DNA from 3 places in the Streptomyces sp. NPDC025784 genome. Region 2 is predicted to be linked to each of the others. Evidence: riboswitches for the same ligand, from Rfam matches in the RefSeq annotation. Region 2 holds a riboswitch; each other region holds the start of a gene.

Region 1 (3,267 bases), on a different contig from region 2:
TGCGCACGCCCTCCTCGGCGACCCCGCGGCGCACCGCCTCGCGGTCGCCGTCGCCGAGCGCCGAGCACACCCACAGGGCGCCCGCGTCCGGACCGATCGCGGAGAGGCCGGAGACCAGCCCGCCGCCTCCCCGCCTGGCGTGCAGCGAACCGTCCTCGCGCACCTCGTACGAGACCGGGCCGCGGTTGGACGCGACGAGAATGCGGTGGGCAGCGCCCTGCGCAGAAGCCGTGGAAGCCATACGCCTCAACCTAGCCCGGCCCGGAAACGCTCAAACGTACGGACGACGGTACGAACAGGCCGTATACGACCGGCGGAGTCGGTCACTCCGTGTTTTCGCAGACCGGGGCTATGCCACTTTGCGTGACTGGTATTCGGCGATGTCCGCCATCGGTGGCCGCTCCTCCGTGTCGACGGAGTAGGTGCGCGGCTCGAAGCCGTCCTCGCCCCGCTCGAACTGGGTGAGGGCCGGGCGGACCAGGTGCCCGCGGGCCAGCCGGAGCTGTGCGGTGCGGTAGATGGCGGCGGCCATCCGGCCGAGCGCCTGGCCGTCCTGGTGGCGGTGCTTGCGGACGCCGACGTCGACCTGGGCGAGGGCGTCCAGACCCACCAGGTGCAGCGCGTCGACGAGCATGCCCAGTTCGACGCCGTACCCGACGGGGAACGGCAGCTGTTCGAGCAGGGAGCGGCGGGCCGCGTACTCGCCGCCCAGCGGCTGGACGAAGCCCGCGAGCTGCGGCCAGTGCATGTTGAGCAGGGGACGGGCCATGAGTTCGGTGACACGGCCGCCCTGGCCGGCCGCCGTCGCGCCGGACGCGGAACCGTCGGACACGGTCAGCGGCCGGTCGTACATCGCCTTGACGAGGTCCACACCCGGTTCGGTGAGCAGCGGGCCGACGATCCCGGTGACGAAGTCCGAGGAGAACTCCTTCAGATCGGCGTCGATGAAGCAGATGATGTCCCCGCTCGTCACGAGCAGCGACCGCCACAGCACCTCGCCCTTGCCGGGCACGGCCGGGATGCGCGGCAGGATGTCGTCGCGGTGCACGACCCGCGCGCCCGCGGCGGCGGCGACCTCGGAGGTGCGGTCCGTGGAGCCGGAGTCGACGACGACGATCTCGTCGACGAGGGGGACCTGTTCCATCAGGTCGTGGCGGATGATCGCGACGATGTCGCCGACCGTCTCCTCCTCGTCGAGGGCGGGCAGGACCACGCTGACCGTCGAACCGGTGGCGCGTTTCGCGGCCATGAGCTTGTGGAGCGGGCGATCGGACACGGACCAGGAGCGTGTGCCCAGCCAGCGCTCAACTTCTTCCAGCACAGTCTGCGGCTCCTCACTGTTTGATCACATGCTCTCATCGGCATGCCCGCCGTGGCAGCGGCTGATCGGCTAGGGCCGTCTCGCGGTTCGGACGACAGGTTCAACTGTCCTGGCCGTCGGTTACAGTCTTGAACAACGCGGGTGACCATCGCATGTCCTGGATCGTCGGCGCGTAAGCAGTTCAATAGTCAAACAATCAAATACCGCTCATCCAGAGGGGCAGAGGGATACGGCCCGATGAAGCCCCGGCAACCCTCCAGCCGGTCTCGTACCGATCGACGTCTCGATCGCACCGCGAGGCTCCCGGCTTGGGAAGGTGCCAAATCCGTCTCACGGCGAGATGCGTCGTGAGGAAGATGAGGAGAAAGGGCCTCGCCTCCATGGCTGCGCAGACAGTTGCAACCACCACGAACTCCGTCGACCTCGGTCCCGCCGCCGCCCTCTCGTGCCGGGAGTGCGGCCACCGCGTGCCCCTCGGCCCGGTCTTCGCCTGCGAGGAGTGTTTCGGCCCGCTGGAGATCGCGTACGACTACTCGGCCTACGACACCGAGGAACTCCGCAAGCGCATCGAAGCGGGCCCCGCGAACATCTGGCGCTACGCCCCCCTGCTGCCCGTCCCCGCGGACGTCGCCGAGAAGCCGAACATCAACCCCGGCTGGACCAAGCTCGTCAAGGCCGACAACCTCGCCCGCGAACTGGGCGTGACCGGCGGCCTCTACGTGAAGGACGACTCCGGCAACCCGACGCACTCCTTCAAGGACCGCGTCGTCGCGCAGGCCCTGGAGGCCGCCCGCGCCTTCGGCTTCACCACGCTGTCCTGCTCCTCCACCGGCAACCTCGCCGGCGCCGTCGGCGCCGCCGCGGCCCGTGCCGGCTTCCGCTCCTGCGTGTTCATCCCGCACGACCTGGAGCAGGGCAAGGTCGTCATGGCCGCGGTCTACGGCGGCGAACTCGTCGGCATCCAGGGCAACTACGACGACGTGAACCGCTTCTGCTCCGAGCTGATCGGCGACCCGGCCGGCGAGGGCTGGGGCTTCGTCAACGTCAACCTGCGCCCGTACTACGCGGAGGGCTCCAAGACCCTCGCGTTCGAGATCTGCGAGCAGCTCGGCTGGAAGCTCCCGGACCAGCTGGTCGTCCCGATCGCCTCCGGCTCCCAGCTCACGAAGATCGACAAGGGTCTCCAGGAGCTGATCAAGCTCGGCCTCGTCGAGGACAAGCCGTACAAGATCTTCGGCGCCCAGGCCGAGGGCTGCTCGCCGGTCTCCGTCGCCTACAAGGCCGGGCAGGACGTCGTCCGCCCGCAGAAGCCGGACACCATCGCCAAGTCGCTGGCCATCGGCAACCCGGCCGACGGCCCGTACGTGCTCGACATCGCGCGGCGCACCGGCGGTGCCGTGGAGGACGTGAACGACGAGCAGATCGTCGACGCGATCAAGCTGCTGGCGCGCACCGAGGGCATCTTCGCGGAGACGGCCGGTGGTGTGACCGTCGGCGTCACCCGCAAGCTGATCGAGAACGGTCTGCTCGACCCGGCCCTGACCACGGTCGTGCTGAACACCGGCGACGGCCTCAAGACCCTGGACGCGGTGGCCTCGGACACCGGCCTGACCGCGACCATCCGCCCGAACCTGGACTCCTTCCGAGAGGCTGGCCTCGCATCATGAGCGTCAACGTCCGCATCCCCACCATCCTGCGTACCTACACCGGCGGCCTGGCCGAGGTGAGCGCCGAGGGCGCGACCCTCGCCGAGGTCATCGCCGACCTGGAGAACAACCACACGGGCATCTCCGCGCGGGTCCTGGACGACCAGGGCAAGCTGCGCCGCTTCGTCAACGTCTATGTCAACGACGACGACGTGCGGTTCGAGCAGGGTCTCGAGACGGCGACGCCGGACGGTGCGGGCGTCTCGATCATCCCGGCCGTCGCCGGAGGCTGACGCCCGG
Region 2 (3,267 bases):
GGATGCGGAGCAACTCCTCCTGGAGACCGCGCCGGACGACCGGGTCGACCGCGGAGAACGGCTCGTCCATGAGCAGGACCGGCGGGTCGGAGGCCAGCGCGCGGGCGACGCCGACGCGCTGCTGCTGGCCGCCGGAGAGCTGATAGGGATAGCGGCGGGCCATGCCCGGGTCGAGGCCGACCCGCTCCATGAGTTCGGCCGCGCGGGCGCGGGCGCGCTCCTTGGACCAGCCGAGGAGCCGCGGCACCGTGGCGATGTTGTCCAGGATCGTGCGGTGCTGGAAGAGCCCGGCGTTCTGGATGACGTAACCCATGGACCGGCGCAGCGCGTTGACGGGCCGGCTGCGGATGTCCTCGCCGTTGACCCGGATCGTTCCGCTGCTGGGTTCGACCATGCGGTTGATCATGCGCAACGTGGTGGTCTTGCCGCAGCCCGAGGGTCCGACGAGAACGGTGATGGAGTGGTCCGGTATCTGGAGGGAGAGGCGGTCGACGGCCACCGTGCCGTCGGCGTACCGCTTGCTGACATCTTCGATGGCTATCAAGAGTCGGAACCCTTCGGGAACGGCTTTGCTCGTACGTGGCGCGATCGCGTGCACGAGGGTGCGTAGTCTAGTCAGTTGATGTTCGATCGCGATTGCCGCAGGTGAAGGATTCGCTGGACGGGACGGGTCTGGTCACCCGTCGCGCCGGGATCGCGGGGTGAGCTGGCACCGGGCACCCCGGAAGGCGGGATGCTCGCCGAGACGGCGCGCATAGGCGTCGAGTCGCGGGTGCCGGGCCAGGACGCCGGCCGCGCCGGTCTGGGTGAGCGCCGCCCACAGATCCACGTCCGCGGCGGTCAGACGACGGCCCAGTACATAAGGATGCGCGGCCAGTTGGCGGTCCAGCGGCTCCAGCGCCGTGGACAGGACGTCCGCCGACGCGACCGGCGTGACGTCACGGTCGAGGAGCCGGGACAGCGCGTCGATGTCCGCGGCCAGCGCGGCCGGGCGCAGCGTGGTGACGTGGGCGGCGTCGCCCCCGCCCGGGAGGCCCGCGAGATCGCGCAGGATGTCCGGGGTGTGATTGCTGACGACACGTCCGCTCCAGCGGTCGCCCAGCGTGGGGGCGGTCAGCGGACCCTCGTAGTGGTGCCAGGTGGCCTCGTAGGCGCGGCGCAGCGCGGTGAACGCCTCGGGTGTCGCGGCTCGATCCGCCAGGACCGTGGTCGCCACCGAGTCCTGCAGGCCCAGCAGCCGCAGGGTCACGGACAGCCGCAGCGAGCGCGGGCAGCCCTGCGACAGGTACAACTCGTAGCGGTGGGGCGCCGGGTAGAAGCCCCCGGCGGCCCCCACTCCGATGCGGCTGCGGATGCGCGGCGCACGGGCCGGCACGGACGGTGCCCCGCCCCGGGGACGGAGGCCGGGCAGGGACACGGCCGGGCCCGGATCGCCGGGGAGCGGGCAACAGGCCGCCGGGGCACCGGGGATGGAGGTGCGTGCGTCGGCCGTGCCGCCGCCGCATGTGCTGGAGGTCCCTGAATCCGAAGCGCGCGACGATGTCTTGGGCATGACTCTCCCTGGGAACGACGAGGTCCCGGCCCCGCCCATGGGCAGCGGCCGTGGAGGAACGGAGTGACTGCGCTTGCGTACCGGTTCGAGGCGGCCGGTCTAGTAGGCGCTGGAGACCCGCAGCAGATCGATGTGCAGGCGTCTCGTCAGGTCGTTCCTGGGCATTCCCACCGGTCCCGCTCCAGGGTCCGCGCTCCTGCGCGACCACGCTTGCCCCACCGCGTCGGCGGGACCCGGTCGTCACCCGGGGCACCCCGTCGCGGTGGAAGGGTTGCCTGTCAGCGGGCCGGGGCCGATCACCGCGTCGCACGGAAGAACCGAGTGACGAGGCGCTGACAATCGTGACCGTCCCCGTCAGTGTCGGCGGGCTCCCCGAAGCCGTCAAGAAGGCGTGGACCCGGTCTCACCAGGTGGTCATCCTGGCCGCCCGGCGTTGACATCGGTTTCCGGAAGTGCCTAACTTACGCCGCAGATCGGTCATGAGTGTCAGCGACAAGCCCTGGCTCGCTGTCCGGCAACCCTCCTGTCGCGGTGGGGTGCCCCAGGTGAGGACCGGACCGGAAGACCTTCGGTAAGCGCGAGCGCCCACGGGCGGGAACAGCGATGGAGACGGCGATGCACACAGCTTCGAGGAAGGCCGCACGGCGGCCCCGCGGCTGCGTCCTGCTGTGCGCCGACCGCTGCGTCGACCTGCTCCGTGTCAACAGCGCACTGTGTAGCGCCCCGGGCTGTGCCCGCTGTCGAGGCTGACGGCGTTCTGAATCCCTGACGCGCACCGCCGAGCGGTGTGCCCTCTGCCCGTCCGGCCCCCGGTACCGGCGTCCTCCCGCTGTCCGTCGTCCGCGGCCGTCCCACGGCGCCGCGCCGACGCCGCGTCCGCACGCCCGCCCCGGGGTGTCCCTCTTTGCTGGAGCACTCATGAGTGAACCCTCCGGCGCAGCCGTGTCTCTCGCCGAGGCACCGCCCGCCCACCACCCGCCGAAACCGCTCACGGCCCAGCGGGTCCTGCCGCTGCGCAGGCCGGGCCGCTGGATCGGCACGGCCGTCGTCCTGGTCGTTCTCGCCCAGATCGTCCACGGCCTGGCCACCAACCCCTTCTACCAGTGGGACCGCTTCCGCTACTGGTTCCTGCGCCCCACGATCCTCGACGGCCTCGTCATCACCCTCGAAGTGGCCGCGCTCAGCGCTGTGCTGGGGCTGCTCGGCGGGGTCCTGCTCGCCCTGGCCAGACTCTCCGGCAGCCCGGTGCTGCGCGCGGTGAGCTGGCTGTACACGTGGCTGTTCCGCTCCGTGCCGCTGATCGTCGTGCTGATCTTCCTCTACAACTTCAGTGCCCTGTACCGCACGTTGAGCCTCGGCGTCCCGTTCGGCCCTGCCTTCGTCAGCTTCGACGAGTCGCGGCTCGCCACCGACATGGCGGTCGCCGTCGTCGGCCTCAGCCTCAACGAGGCCGCATACGCCTCCGAGGTCGTCCGCGGCGGAATCCTCTCCGTCGACCAGGGGCAGCACGAGGCGTCCGCCGCGCTCGGCCTGCCGAAGAGCTACCAGTTCACCCGCATCGTGCTCCCGCAGGCGCTGCGATCCATCACCCCGAACTACGTCAACCAGCTGATCGGCCTGATCAAGGGCACGTCCCTGGTCTTCTACGTCTCGCTGCTCGACCTGTTCGGCTCGGTGCAGACGATGGGCAGCACCTACCCCGGCGACATCGTGCC
Region 3 (3,267 bases), on a different contig from region 2:
CGACATCGCGGCGGGCCGTTCCTGGCCCGAGGTACTGAACGGCCTGCTCGACGGCCGTGACCAGAGCGCCGACGACACGGCGTGGGCGATGGACCGCATCATGCGCGGCGAGGCGACGGACGCGCAGATCGCCGGCTTCGCGGTGGCGCTGCGCGCCAAGGGCGAGACGGTCGAGGAGATCTCCGGACTCGTCCGGACGATGTACGAGCACGCCAACGTGATCGAGGTGCCGGGCCCGGCGGTGGACATCGTCGGGACGGGCGGCGACGGCGCGAAGACGGTGAACATCTCCACGATGTCCGCGATCGTGGTCGCCGGGACCGGCGCCAAGGTCGTCAAGCACGGCAACCGGGCCGCGTCGTCGGCCTCGGGCGCCTCGGACGTCCTGGAGAAGCTCGGCGTCAATCTGGAACTGACACCGAAGCGGGTCGCCGAGGTGGCCGAGGAGGCCGGGATCACCCTGTGCTTCGCCGTGAAGTTCCATCCGGCGCTGCGTCACGTGGCCGCCGCGCGCGGCCAGCTGGGGATCCGGACGACGTTCAACATCCTCGGCCCGCTGACCAACCCGGCACGGGTGAAGGCCCAGGCCGTCGGTGTGGCGGACCCGCGCATGGCGCCCATCGTGGCCGGTGTCTTCGCCGAGCGGGGCAACTCCTCGCTGGTCTTCCGCGGTGACGACGGGCTCGACGAGCTGACCACGACGTCGACGTCGCGCGTCTGGGTCGTGCGCGACGGCAAGGTGACCGAGGAGCGCTTCGACCCGCGCGACGTCGGGATCGAGCTCGTCCCGGTGGAGGCCCTGCGTGGCGCCGACGCCTCGTACAACGCGGACGTCGCACGACGGCTGCTGAACGGCGAGCACGGTCCCGTGCGGGACGCGGTCCTGCTGAACTCGGCGGCGGCGCTGGTGGCGCTCTCGCCGGGCGACGCGCCGCTGACGGAGCAGATCCGTGCCGCCATGGCGCTGGCGGCCGAGTCGATCGACTCGGGGGCCGCGAAGCAGGCCCTCGACCGGTGGGTGCGGGTCAGCAACGCCTGACCGCCGCCGTCCGTACCCGACGTGACACAGGGCGCAGTCCGGATCCTGGACTGCGCCTTGCACGTCGAAGATCTTCTGGCAAGATGCTGTACCAGGTCATGAGCGACAGCCATCAGGCCCCGGCCGGCTGTCCGGCAACCCTCCGTCCGTGGCGGGGTGCCCCGGGTGAAGACCAGGCCGTAGGCAGCGAGGTCTACGGCAAGCGCGGACCCCTCGTGTCACCAGGGGTCCTGGTCGTTCGAGGGAGCCTTCTGTGAGCAAGCGAATGCGATAGGGCGTCGAGCCCCGCCTCCGCGTACCCCTTTCACCTTTTTCCCGCGTCGAGCCGTACCTCCGTGCACCGGCCGCGCGGTGATTCCGCCTGCCTCTCACAGGAGCTCGCCATGTCTGTCACCACCGTTGCCGCCGACCAGTCCGTTTGTGCCCCTCTGGCCGTTCTCGGGCGAGATGTCACCGTCCCGCTCGTGACGGGCGGCGAGGTCACCTACGCCGCGCTCGACTACGCCGCCAGCGCCCCGGCCCTCCAGCGGGTGTGGGACGACGTCGCCGCGTACGCCCCGTACTACGGAAGCGTGCACCGCGGGGCCGGCTACCTCTCGCAGCTGTCCACCGACCTGTTCGAGAACGCCCGCCGGACCGTCGCCGAATTCCTCGACTGCCGCTCCGACGACCAGCTCGTCTTCACGCGCTCCACCACCGACTCGCTCAACCTGCTGGCCGCCACCCTTCCGGCCGACTGCCAGGTCTTCGTCTTCGAGACCGAGCACCACGCCTCGCTGCTGCCCTGGCGGGACGCGCAGGTGACGTACCTGAACGCCCCGCGCACCCCCGAGCAGGCGGTCGCGACGCTGGAGCGGGCCCTCGCCGACCGGGAGCCTTCCCCAAGCTCTCGGCTGCGCTCGAGCAGGGGAGGCCCCTATGGCCCGGCCCTGGTCTGCGTCACCGGCGCCTCGAACGTCACCGGCGAACTCTGGCCGGTGCGCGAACTGTCCGCCGTCGCGCACGCCCACGGCGCGCGCATCGTGCTGGACGCCGCGCAGCTGGCCCCGCACCACCCGGTGTCGGTGCGGGACCTCGACGTCGACTGGGTCGCCTTCTCCGGGCACAAGCTGTACGCACCCTTCGGCGCCGGCGTCCTCGCGGGCCGCGCCGACTGGCTGCGGGAGGCCGACCCGTACCTGGCGGGCGGCGGCGCGAGCCGCAAGGTGTCACGGCGCGAGGACGGCGGTGTGGACGTGGAGTGGCACGACACCGCCGCGCGGCACGAGGCCGGTTCGCCGAACGTCATCGGCGCCTACGCGATCGCGTCCGCGTGCAGGGCACTGACCGAGGCCGGCTTCGACACGCTGGTCGCCCGCGAGCGGCACCTGATCGACACGGTCCGCGCCGGTCTCGCCGACGTGCCCGAGGTGCGGGTGCTGTCGCTCTTCGGCGACGACGCCGCGCGCGTCGGTGTGATCTCCTTCGTCGTCGAGGGCTGGAACAGCTCGCACTTCGCCGCGGCGCTCTCCGCCGAGTACGGCATCGGTGTCCGCGACGGCCTCTTCTGCGCCCATCCGCTGGTCAGGACCCTGCTCGGCAGCGACCCGCAGACCCAGGGGGAGTGCGGGGCCCCGGAGGCCGCGCCCGGCGAGAAGTCCCTCAACGCGATCCGCGTCAGCTTCGGCGCGGGTACCCCCGACGAGCACGTCGAGCGCTTCGTCACCGCGGTGAAGGAACTCGTGCGGGACGGCGCGAAGTGGCGGTACCGCACGGAGGACGGCCGCTGCGTGCCCGCGGTCTGAGCGGGGTTCTCGTCAAGGGCCGCCCGGCGACCGGGCGGCCCTTCGTGCTGCGGTCACACGATCAGGAGTCGAGCCCGATCGCGAACGCCGCCTCCAGGTCGTGCTGGGAGTAGGTGCGGAACGCTACGTGCGTGTCCGTGGCCTCGACGCCCGGAATCTTGCTGATCTTGCCGGGGATGACGTCCGCCAGGTCGTCGTGGGCCTGCACCCGGACCATCGCGATCAGGTCGTACGTACCCGTGACGGAGAAGACCTCGCTGACGGAATCCAGCGCGGCGATCGACTCGGCGATCTCGGGGATCCGGTCCACGCTGGTCTTGATGAGGACGATCGCGGTGATCACGGCTGGTTCTCTCCCTCGGGGGCCGCTGCTGAGGCTCTCACCCTACTCGCGGTCCAATCTGCCCGGTCGCCGCGCCGGGGGTCCGCCGTGCGGCCGGGCCG

Evidence for each region. A riboswitch is a leader RNA that binds a small molecule or an ion and turns the genes downstream of it on or off. The one in region 2 is predicted to bind S-adenosylmethionine.
Region 1: another riboswitch for S-adenosylmethionine. It lies ahead of thrC (threonine synthase); the one in region 2 lies ahead of ACZ4IF_RS08330 (putative leader peptide).
Region 3: another riboswitch for S-adenosylmethionine. It lies ahead of ACZ4IF_RS00910 (aminotransferase class V-fold PLP-dependent enzyme); the one in region 2 lies ahead of ACZ4IF_RS08330 (putative leader peptide).

What each region holds. Positions count from the first base shown of each region.
Region 1 covers NZ_JBVHMN010000007.1:151,654-154,920, forward strand. Annotated here, with positions in the region: gene ACZ4IF_RS18005 (alpha,alpha-trehalose-phosphate synthase (UDP-forming)) at 1-241, opposite strand, end outside; gene ACZ4IF_RS18010 (glucosyl-3-phosphoglycerate synthase) at 350-1,321, opposite strand; SAM riboswitch class I at 1,526-1,684, shown strand; gene thrC (threonine synthase) at 1,702-2,988, shown strand; gene ACZ4IF_RS18020 (MoaD/ThiS family protein) at 2,985-3,260, shown strand.
Region 2 covers NZ_JBVHMN010000002.1:515,487-518,753, reverse strand. Annotated here, with positions in the region: gene ACZ4IF_RS08340 (ABC transporter ATP-binding protein) at 1-544, opposite strand, end outside; gene ACZ4IF_RS08335 (glutathione S-transferase C-terminal domain-containing protein) at 677-1,375, opposite strand; gene ACZ4IF_RS08330 (putative leader peptide) at 1,652-1,717, opposite strand; SAM riboswitch class IV at 1,754-1,899, opposite strand; SAM riboswitch class IV at 2,028-2,136, shown strand; gene ACZ4IF_RS08325 (amino acid ABC transporter permease) at 2,471-3,267, shown strand, end outside.
Region 3 covers NZ_JBVHMN010000001.1:207,981-211,247, reverse strand. Annotated here, with positions in the region: gene trpD (anthranilate phosphoribosyltransferase) at 1-1,039, shown strand, start outside; SAM riboswitch class IV at 1,134-1,250, shown strand; gene ACZ4IF_RS00910 (aminotransferase class V-fold PLP-dependent enzyme) at 1,423-2,823, shown strand; gene ACZ4IF_RS00905 (Lrp/AsnC family transcriptional regulator) at 2,885-3,166, opposite strand; gene ACZ4IF_RS00900 (rhomboid family intramembrane serine protease) at 3,209-3,267, opposite strand, start outside.